DNA from 2 places in the Mesorhizobium sp. M0408 genome. Region 1 is predicted to be linked to the other one. Evidence: predicted binding sites of a transcription regulator. Region 1 holds the regulator's gene; the other holds the start of a gene.
The links. Region 1 encodes PhoB, which activates phosphate uptake and scavenging genes when phosphate is short. Its sites were predicted from a motif close to TGTCATNNANCTGTCAT; they were not measured.
Positions count from the first base shown of each region.

Region 2: ugpB (sn-glycerol-3-phosphate ABC transporter substrate-binding protein UgpB) is a predicted target of PhoB. The motif match lies at 2,452-2,468, and genes of this name have one in related genera.

Region 1 is NZ_JAMYRO010000003.1:13,681-19,063, forward strand. It holds gene NKI67_RS04020 (sugar ABC transporter permease) at 1-805, opposite strand, end outside; gene xylF (D-xylose ABC transporter substrate-binding protein) at 948-1,988, opposite strand; gene NKI67_RS04030 (ROK family protein) at 2,275-3,519, shown strand; gene phoB (phosphate regulon transcriptional regulator PhoB) at 3,529-4,218, opposite strand; gene phoU (phosphate signaling complex protein PhoU) at 4,235-4,942, opposite strand; gene pstB (phosphate ABC transporter ATP-binding protein PstB) at 4,975-5,383, opposite strand, start outside.
Region 2 is NZ_JAMYRO010000018.1:69,746-75,128, reverse strand. It holds gene NKI67_RS21355 (bifunctional diguanylate cyclase/phosphodiesterase) at 1-2,232, opposite strand, end outside; gene ugpB (sn-glycerol-3-phosphate ABC transporter substrate-binding protein UgpB) at 2,531-3,841, shown strand; gene ugpA (sn-glycerol-3-phosphate ABC transporter permease UgpA) at 3,923-4,807, shown strand; gene ugpE (sn-glycerol-3-phosphate ABC transporter permease UgpE) at 4,816-5,383, shown strand, end outside.

The DNA of each region.
Region 1 (5,383 bases):
GCCATATGGCGCCCATGATGACAAGGCAAGTGACGGCCCCGAGGAACGTCTCGGCCCAGATCGGGCGTAACGGGAAGCGGAACCGCTTGCGCTGCACCCGCCCGTTGAGCAGCATGAACACAACCGCCAGGCACGCGACAATTCCGACGATCCAGCTCCATCGCGCACCGATCGAACCCGTCGGTCCGCCGCCCATCAGCTGGAAAGTGGCATCCAGCGGCGCAATCGTCTGCCCACTGGCGACCCACCATGCGGCACCCCGCCAGACCAGAAGGCCGCCCAGCGTCACGATGAAGGCCGGCACCTCGAGATAAGCGATGATGTATCCCTGGAACGCTCCGATCAGAAGGCCAAGCGCGAGGCCGATGGCCAGCGCCAGGATCCAGATCCAGGGGTTGCCTAATTGCAGACCGACCATTCGCACCAGGAAATGCACCTGCGCAAAACCCATGACCACGCCGATCAGGCCTTCGGCGGAGCCGACCGACAGGTCGATATTGCGCATGACGATAACCAGCACCATTCCGGCGGCCATTATGGCCACGGCCGAAGTCTGCACCGACAGGTTCCAGAGATTGCGTGGCGTCAGGAAGGTCCGGCTGTCGAAGTCGAACGGATTGACGCCGAGCCGTACGCTAGAAATGACATGCAGGCCGACCCAGATGACCAGCAGCGCGCCGACCATGCCGAGCATGCGCGTGTCGAGTTCGGTTGCCTTGAGAAATCGGGCAACAATGCCGAGTTCGGATTCCCGTGCCCGGTCTGTCGTGCTGTCGACCGGCGTGTTGGACGTCGTGTCGGTCATGATGTTTCTCCCGCCGGGTTGCCGTCTGCCGCGGATGCCGGAAGCAGCCTAGAAGTTATCCGCCGGAAGCGGAAAAACAACTCTTGTTGGAAAAACGCCGCGGCGAGCGGCCGCGGCGTTCGGACTTTTCGGAAACGTCGGCTCAGTTGCAGACTGCAACAGTGCCAGCCGTCACCCCGGCGCAGACCTCTTCTTTCTTGATCCAGCCGGCGTCGATGACGACGTTGAGGTTGTCCTTGGTGATGGCGACCGGGGTCAGGAACAGCGACTTGACGGTATTGCCGCCGGGCGTGGTGAAATCCTTCACGCCGGCAATGTCGGTCATCTGCTTGCCGTCGGCCAGTTGCGAGGCGATCTCGGCGGCATTCTTGCCGAGCTCGCGCGCATCCTTCCACACCGACACGGTCTGTGTGCCGAGCGCGATGCGGTTCAGCGCGGCGTGGTCGCCGTCCTGGCCCGAAACCGGAACCGATCCGGCCAGCCCTTGCGCCGTCAGCGCGGCGACGACGCCGCCGGCAGTGCCGTCATTAGCGGCGACCACGGCATCGACCTTGTTGTCGTTGGCGGTCAGGAACTGTTCCATGTTCTTCTGAGCGTTGGCCGGCAGCCAGCCGTCCGTATAGGCCTCGCCGACATTCTTGATCTTGCCGCCGTCAATGGCCTCCTTCAGCACCTCCATCGAACCGGCAAACAGGAAATCGGCATTCGGATCGGAACCCGAACCCTTGATGAAGACGTAGTTGCCTTCCGGCTTCACCTTGAAGACTTCGCGGGCCTGCATGCGGCCGACTTCCTTGTTGTCGAAGGTCAGATAGAACACGTCCTTGTTCTCGATCAGCCGGTCATAGCCGACGACCGGGATGCCTTCGTCCAGTGCCTTCTGCACGGCCGGCCCGATGGCCGAGGCGTCCTGCGCCAGGATGATCAGTGCGCTGGCGCCCTGCGAGATCAGGCTCTCGACGTCGGTGAGCTGCTTGCCGGGGTTGGACTGTGCGTCGGCGGAAATATACTTGTCGCCTGCGGCATCAATGGCCGCCTTCATTGCGGCCTCGTCGGTCTTCCAGCGCTCTTCCTGGAAGTTCGACCAGGAAACGCCGATGACCTTGTCTTTAGCCTGCGCCACCGACGCCAGCGCCAGCGTCATGGCGACACCCGCCAGAATGGCGGTCGTGAATTTCTTCATCATATCCTCCCTGCGCCGCGTACGGCGTGACCAATTGGCTCAAAGACCAGCTTAGAAGCTCTAATTTTTTCGAGCCTCGAAAAAATACTGGCCCGATCTCCGGCTGCTGTCAACATCGATTCTGATGGATTTTGATGACTCTGCGAGTTTTTTCGAGCGTCGGAATAAACGATGACAGCGCCACCTGCATCTGACACTATTTGCCTGCGTCCGACACTATTTGTCGGACATTACCGACGGCTTCCGGTTCATGAGCGGCCGCGGCAACCGGGAGGAAAGCAAAACAATGTCGGTCGGAATCCGCCATGACGATTTGCGCCGGCGCAACCGGGCGATGGTGATCTCGGCGGTGCGCCGGGCCGGCCAGCCATCGCGTACTGAGATCGCAGCTACTACCGGCCTCAGTCATTCGACCATATCGGCGATCTCTTCCGACCTGATACGGGAAGGCATCCTCGCCGAGAGCAAGGCAAGTGAGCCCGTTTCGTTGAAACGCGGTCGTCCGCAGGTCGGCCTCGCCCTCAACCCGGAAGCGGCGGCGGTGCTGACCGTGGTGTTGTCGCTGAATTTCCTGTCGGCCGCCATTATCGACTATACGGGACAGGTGGTCGCCGAGGAACAGCGCCGGCTGGACACGCTGACCATGCCGCGCGACGAGCTGATCCGTGAATGCATGGCCATCGTCCGGCGCCGGCTGCAGGATCCAGACCTTGACGTCCGCAGTGTCGCCCGCATCGCCCTGGCGATTCAGGGCATTACCGACTCCCCTGCACGCGCCATGCTGTGGTCGCCGATCACGCCGCAGACCGACATCGCCTTTGCCGACATGCTGGAGGACGAATTCGGCATCCCGGCAACGGTGGAGAACGACTGCAACATGATGGCGGTGGCTTTGCGCTGGCGCAATCCGGATCGCTATCGCGACGACTTCATCGCCATCCTGCTTTCGCATGGCATCGGCATGGGGCTGGTGCTGAAGGGCGAACTGTTCACCGGGACGCATTCCTCGGGTGGCGAATTTGGCCACATGATCCATCGTCCGGGCGGCGCGCTCTGCCGTTGCGGGCGGCGCGGCTGCATCGAGGCCTATGCCGGCAACTACGCCATCTGGCGCAACGCCAGGCAGATGAGCGAAGAAAGCGAACCGATCGCCGACGTCAGCGACGCCGACATGCGAGCACTGGCGGCCCGGGCGCGCGAGAAAGATGGGCCGGAACGCGAGGCCTACCGCAAGGCCGGCGAAGCGCTGGGTTTCGGTCTCGGCTCGCTGTTCGCGCTGATCGATCCGGCACCGGTCGCGATGGTCGGCGCCAGTGCCGCCGCCTTCGATCTGATCGAGCCGGCCTTGCGGAAGGCAATCGCCCAGACCGCCGGCGGCCAGCATTCGGACTCGATCTCCTTCGATACAGAGCCGAACGAATTGCCGCTGATCCGCGAAGGCTGCGCGATGCGGGCGCTAAGCTTCGTCGACCAGGAGATTTTCGCGCCGGGCGCGCAAATGAGGCCCAGCGTCAGAAAGAACGTAGCCTGACCAGGCGGGTCAATCTTCCCTGATCGCATAGCCGGCACCGCGGATGGTGCGGATGACATCCGGCATCCGGCCGTTGTTGACGGCTTTGCGCAGCCGCCCGACATGCACGTCGACGGTGCGTTCGTCGATGTAGATTGTCTCGCCCCAGACATTATCGAGTAACTGGCTGCGCGAGAAGACACGGCCCGGATGCCGCATCATGAACTCGAGCAGCCGGAATTCGGTCGGCCCGAGCCTGATTTCGCTCTTCTTGCGATAGACCCTGTGCGATTCGCGATCGAGCACGATGTCGCCGACCTTCAGCACGCTGGACAGCACTTCCGGCTTGGCGCGCCGCAGCAGCGCCTTGACCCTGGCCATGAATTCCGGTGTCGAAAACGGTTTGACCAGATAGTCGTCGGCGCCGGTCGAAAGCCCGCGCACCCGGTCGCTCTCCTCGCCGCGCGCGGTCAGCATGATGATCGGCAGCCGCTCGGTTTCGGGGCGCACCCGCAACCGACGACAGAGCTCGATGCCGGAAACCGCTGGTATCATCCAGTCGAGCACCAAAAGGTCGGGCACATTCTCCTGCAAACGGATCTCGGCTTCGTCGCCGCGTGTCACCACCTCGACCTGGTAGCCTTCGGATTCGAGATTGTAGCGGAGCAGCACACCCAATGGCTCCTCGTCCTCCACCACCATTATGCGTGGTGCGATCATCGGCTGGGCACCCCCATCATGTCACCGGTGCGGACATTGTCGTTTCGTCCTGCTTCGGACGATTGACCGGCAATTGCTCGCCGGTCAGCACATAATACGCATTTTCGGCGATGTTGGTGACATGGTCGCCGATCCGCTCCAGATTCTTGGCGCAGAACAGCAGGTGCGTGCAAGCGGTGATGTTGCGCGGATCTTCCATCATGTAGGTCAACAGCTCGCGGAACACGGACGTGTATTTGACGTCGATGCGCTCGTCGGCGGCACGCAGCTTGGCCAACGCGGCCGCATCGCCTGCAGCATATTCCTCGATGACACCCTGCACCTGGATGAGAACCAGCTGCGCCATCGCGTCGATGGAATGCGACAGGTCCCGCGGCGTGGCGCTGAGGCCGACCGCACTCACGCGCTTGGCGATATTCTTGGCAAGGTCGCCGATGCGTTCGAGGTCGCCCGCCATGCGGATCGCTCCGACCACATGGCGAAGATCGTGGGCCATCGGCTGGCGTTTGGCGATCAGGGTGATGGCGCGGTCGTCCAGTTCGCGTTGACGCGCATCCATGATGGCGTCGTCGGAAACGACGCGTTGCGCCAGCACGTTGTCGGAATTCAACAGGGCCTTGGTCGCCCCGCCGACCATCGAACCGGCGAGGTCGGCCATGTCGCGGATCAGCTTGCTGATCTGCTCGAGATCCTCGTCGAAAGAAGCGACTGTGTGTTCGCCCATGGTCCTGTCCTCATATGCATGATCGGAACGGCTCAGCCGAAGCGGCCAGTGATGTAGTCCTGCGTGCGCTTCTCGCGGGGCGACGTGAAGATCTTCTCGGTCCGGTCGAACTCGACCAGTTCACCCAGATACATGAAGGCGGTCTGGCGCGACACGCGCGCCGCCTGCTGCATGTTGTGGGTGACGATGACGATCGTATAGTCGGCTTGCAATTCGTCGATCAGTTCCTCGATCTTGGCAGTCGACAGCGGGTCGAGGGCCGAAGCCGGTTCGTCGAGCAGAATGACTTCCGGCTTCACGGCCACGGTGCGGGCGATACAGAGCCGCTGCTGCTGGCCGCCGGACAGGCTCAAGCCGCTGGCGTTGAGCTTGTCCTTGACCTCGCTCCACAGCGCGGCGCGCTTCAACGCCTGTTCGACGCGGCCGTCCATCTCGGACTTG
Region 2 (5,383 bases), on a different contig from region 1:
CAGAACCGGTAGGCCGAGACCGCGTCCAAGCCCCAGCACGGCGCGAACGATCGCCGCGAACTGGGCGTTCTTGTCGACCGATTTGATGAACGACCCGTCGATCTTGATCTTGTCGAAGGGAAAGGCGCTGAGGTTGGACAGCGAAGAATAGCCGGTGCCAAAATCGTCCATCGCCACATGCACGCCAAGCGCCTTGACCTGCCTCAAGGTTGCCAGCGCGCGCGGCATGTCCTTCACCAGGGCCGTTTCGGTGATCTCCAGTTCGAGCCTGCCGGGGGCCAGGCCGGATCTCGTCAATGCGTCGTGCACCTTGCGGCTGAAGTTCGGATTGTGAAGTTGCACGGCGGAGACGTTGACGGCGACCATCAGCGGGTTTGTCCAGCGAGCAGCATCGTTACAAGCCGTCGTCAGCACCCAGTCGCCTATCTGCGCGATAGCGCCACTGTCCTCGGCCACGGGGATGAAAACGGCCGGAGAAATGTCACCCCGCTCAGGGTGCTGCCAACGGACCAGGGCTTCGAAGCCGATCATCCTGCCGCCGCGGATCTCCTTCTGCGGCTGATAGACGAGGTGGAACTCCTTGCGGGCGATCGCCTGGCGCAATTCATGCTCCATCACGCGCTTGTCGCGGGCCGCGGTGCCCATGGCTATCTCGAAAAACCGATAAGTGTCCCTGCCTTCGGTTTTGGCGCGATGGAGTGCCGTGTCGGCATGGCTGATCAGGCCGGCCTGGTCTTCGGCATCCAGCGGAAAGAAGGCGATGCCGATGCTGGCCGAGACGAGGCCGGAGCCGACCGAAACCCTGTTTTCCTCCCGGATCGCCGCCAGCAAGTCCTCGGCTATCCGGCCTGCGGCCAGGGGGTCGGGGAGGTTCGGAGCTATGATGGCAAATTCATCGCCGCCGAGACGCGCGAGCATCTGTCCGTGGCGCGGGATGCCGGAAATGCAGTGCGCCAGCTTCTGCAGCATAGCATCGCCGGCCCCGTGGCCATAGAGGTCGTTGACTTGCTTGAACCGGTCAAGGTCAAGCAGCAGGAGCGCCAGATGTCCATCCTTGCCGCCACGATCCATCGAGGCGAATTCTGCTTCCAGCCGGGAAGAAAAGCTCCGCCGATTGGCAAGCCCGGTAAGCGGATCGAAATGCGCGAGGCGGAGGATCTCTTGTTCTGCCTTCTTGCGCTCACGGATGTCGCGAACGGCAAGCACCGTATGAGGCCTGCCGCAGTAGGTTATTTTCCTGGCGATCAGCTCGACAGGAATTCTCGCCCCGTCGCTGCCTCTTAACTTCGCTTCCTGCGCCTGTTCGCCGAAGCCGGACATATCGGCTGCGCTCTGTCCGTCGAAAAGCTCGCCGAATTGCATCGTGTTCAGGGTGGCTGTCGCTGTTCCGGTCAGCTTCGCCATACTGTCATTGGCGCTGACAATGCGGGTGCCATCGCAAACGATCAGACCTTCCACCGCCGCATTGGCGAGATCGTGCATGCGATCGGCCTCGAGCTTCTGGCGGCGAAAGCGCAGGTCGATCCATAGCGCGGCACCCGATAGCACAAGGATTATCAGGCTGGCGACCGCTGCGGCAAAGGCCTGGGAAATGGGCTCGATGGAATGTTCGGATATTTCAATCGAGGAGTCCGGAATGATCGACACCGCGGCCATCGCGATGAAATGCAAGCTGCAAATCGCCAGCGTCAAAAGCGCGGCGCCGCCGAAAGTCGCGAGCGCTGACGGACGGCGCAAGACGACAAGGAGCGCCAGTGCCGCGAGGGTCACGCCGGCCAGAAGCGATATCGCGACAAGGAGCAGGTTCCATACGACCCGGCCTTCGACCTCGAAAGCTGCCATGCCGATGTAGTGCATCGTCGCGATGGCGCCGCCCAGAATGGCGCCACCGACGAGGAAATGGTCGATGCCGCGGCGCAAGGTGGCGACCCACATCCCAAGCGCGGTCATGATAACGGCGGCGGCAAGCGAAAAGGCGGATAATCCCGGATTGTATGCGTTCGGGATTCCCGGCGTAAACGCGGTCATGGCGATGAAATGCGTCGCCCATATGCCGAACCCGGTCGAGGCCGCGGCGATCATCAGCCAGACAAGCCGGTTTCGCTCGGTCGATCGGCCGACATGCTTAAGGAGATTAACCGCTGAGAAGCAAGAAATTCCACAGACGAGTGCGGCGAGCGCAACCAGTCTCGGATCGTGCTGACTTACAATACAATTATAGACCGTCAGCATCCTGGTTCACTCGGTCTGCCAAAACTAACAGGGGAGGTGTGACTGATTAGCTCTTGGAGATTTTAACGAATGGTTAACCCGCGGGCCATGAGGCGGGTCTTTTCGGGGGAAAACCGACGCGCCGCTGCGCCGAAAAGACGGTGATGTGATTTCTGGCGCCCGGTTTCGGTAGCGAGTGCACTTTAGGAAGGAATGATGTTCATTGATCCGCAATAAAACCGTTGTCCGATTGTCATCAGCGCCACATATTGGCTTTGCGGAAGTGCCCCTTTCGCGAATGACAAACGGGAGATGAAACATGAAGTTCTTCGGCTTTGCGGCCGGTATCGCCGCGACCGTGACCCTGCTTTCCACCACCTCCGCCTTCGCCGTCACGCAGATCAGCTGGTGGCACGCCATGACCGGCGCCAACGCCGAGGTCGTCGCCAAGATCTCCAAGGATTTCAACGCCAGCCAGAGCGACTATGAGCTCGTTCCGGTGTTCAAGGGCACCTATCCGGAGACGCTGAATGCCGGCATCGCTGCCTTTCGTGCCGGGCAAGCGCCCGATATCCTCCAGGTGTTCGACGTCGGCACCGGCGTGATGATGGCGGCCGAGGGTGCGATAAAGCCGGTGGCCGATGTGATGACCGGCGCCGGGATGACTTTCGACAAGAGCCAGTATCTGCCCGGCATCGTCGGCTATTATTCGAAGCCGGACGGCACCATGCTATCGTTCCCCTACAACTCTTCCTCGCCGATCCTCTACTACAACAAGGACATCTTCCAGAAGGCAGGCCTCGACGTGAACAATCCGCCCAAGACGTGGAACGAGGTGTGGGAAGCTGCCAAGAAGATCAAGACGAGCGGCGCCTCCCCTTGCGGCTATACCTCGACCTGGCTGACCTGGATCCACCTGGAGAATTTCGCGGGGTGGAATGACGTGCCTTGGGCCACCCAGCAGAATGGCCTGGCCGGCGGTGATGTCGAACTCAAGATCAATGCGCCGATTTTCGTCAACCACTTCCAGGCGCTCGCTGACCTGGCCAAGGACGGCACATTCAAATATGGCGGACGCACCTCCGAAGCCAAGCAGATATTCCTCGCCGGCGAATGCGGCATCTTCACCGAATCGTCGGGCGGCCTCGGCGATATCGTCAAGTCCGGCATGAACTATGGCATCGGCCAGCTTCCTTACGACAGTGACGCCAAGGGTGCCCCGCAGAACACGACGCCGGGCGGTGCCAGCCTCTGGGTGTTCGGCAACAAGTCGGACGAGGAATACAAGGGTGTCGCCGCCTTCTTTGCCTATCTGTCCAAGACCGATGTGCAGGAATATCTGCACCAGAAGTCGGGATACCTGCCTGTGACGCTCGCCGCGTATGAGGCGACGAAGAAATCAGGCTTCTATGACAAGAACCCCGGCCGCGAGACACCCATCCTGCAGATGATCGGCAAGTCGCCGACCGACAATTCGAAGGGCGTGCGCCTGCCGAATCTGCCGCAGGTGCGCGATATCCAGAACGAGGAGCTGGAGAAGATGCTGGCCGGCCAGCAAACCGCCCAGCAGGCACTCGACAATGCGGTTGCGCGCGGCAACGCGGCGATCAAGGAAGCGCTGGAGAACTGACGGGATTATCTCGGTTAGTCGGTTGGAATATCGCCCACGCGAGCTAGCGTGGGCGATACCTGGATAGCGAGGGAAATCAGCCTGTCTCCACGCGTCGTCTTTCCCAACAAGATCCTGCCCTACCTGCTGGTGGCGCCACAACTCGCCATCACCCTGGTTTTCTTCTACTGGCCGGCCGGTCAGGCGCTTTACCAGTCGATGCTCAGGCAAGACCCGTTCGGGCTGAAGAGCAGGTTCGTCTGGTTTGCCAATTTCCGGAAGGTGCTGGCCGATCCGGCCTACCTCAACTCGATCAAGGTCACAGTAGTGTTCTCTCTTGCGACCGCGATCGTTGCCATGGTTGTGGCCCTGCTGCTCGCGGTCATGGCCGAGAAGGCCGTGCGCGGCAAAGGCCTCTACCGCACACTGCTGATATGGCCTTACGCCGTGGCGCCGGCGATTGCCGGCATGCTTTGGCTTTTCCTGTTCAATCCCTCGATCGGCTCGTTGGCCTATTTGCTGAGAAGCCTCGGCATCGTATGGGACCCGCTGCTCAACGGCACCCACGCCATGATCCTGCTGGTGTCGGCTGCTGCCTGGAAGCAGATCAGCTACAACTTCCTGTTCTTCGTCGCCGGCCTGCAGGCGGTGCCGAAAACGCTGATCGAAGCGGCGGCCATGGACGGCGCCGGCGAAACCAAGCGCTTCTGGACCATCGTCTTCCCGCTGCTTGCGCCGACAACCTTTTTCCTGCTGGTCGTCAACACCGTCTATGCCCTGTTCGACACGTTCGGCATCGTTCATGCCGTCACCGGCGGCGGGCCGGGCAAGACGACCGAGACGCTGGTCTACAAGGTCTACAATGACGGCTTCGTCAATCTGATCCTGGGCGATTCGGCGGCGCAGTCGGTCATCCTGATGGCCATCGTCATTGCGCTCACAGCGATCCAGTTCCGCTATGTGGAACGCAAAGTCCATTACGGCTGAGGGTAGCGATGATCGGCCAGTCCCCGCTCCGCACCTTCATCGCCCATGCCGTGCTCATCCTCGGCATATTGATCGTGGCTTTTCCGATCTACTACACCTTCGTTGCCTCGACGCACACGCTGCAAACGATCCTCAGGCCGCCCCTGCCGCTCTTGCCCGGCGGCCAGCTATGGAACAATTACAGCGAGGCGCTGTTCGGCGGCATCGGTCGTATCGGCGGGGTCAGCGTCGGCAGGCTGCTCCTCAACACCACGATCATGGCGCTCGGCGTTGCGGTGGGAAAGATCTTCATCTCGATCCTGTCGGCCTACGCGATCGTGTTCTTTCGCTTTCCGCTGCGCATGACCTTCTTCTGGCTGATCTTCATCACCTTGATGCTTCCAGTCGAGGTGCGCATCCTGCCGACCTACAAGGTGATGGTCGATCTCGGCATGATCGACACCTATGCCGGCCTGATCGTCCCGCTGATCGCCTCAGCCACCGCAACGCTGCTGTTTCGCCAGTTCTTCATGACCATACCGGGCGAATTGGTCGAGGCGGCGCGTGTCGACGGTGCCGGGCCATGGCGCTTCTTTT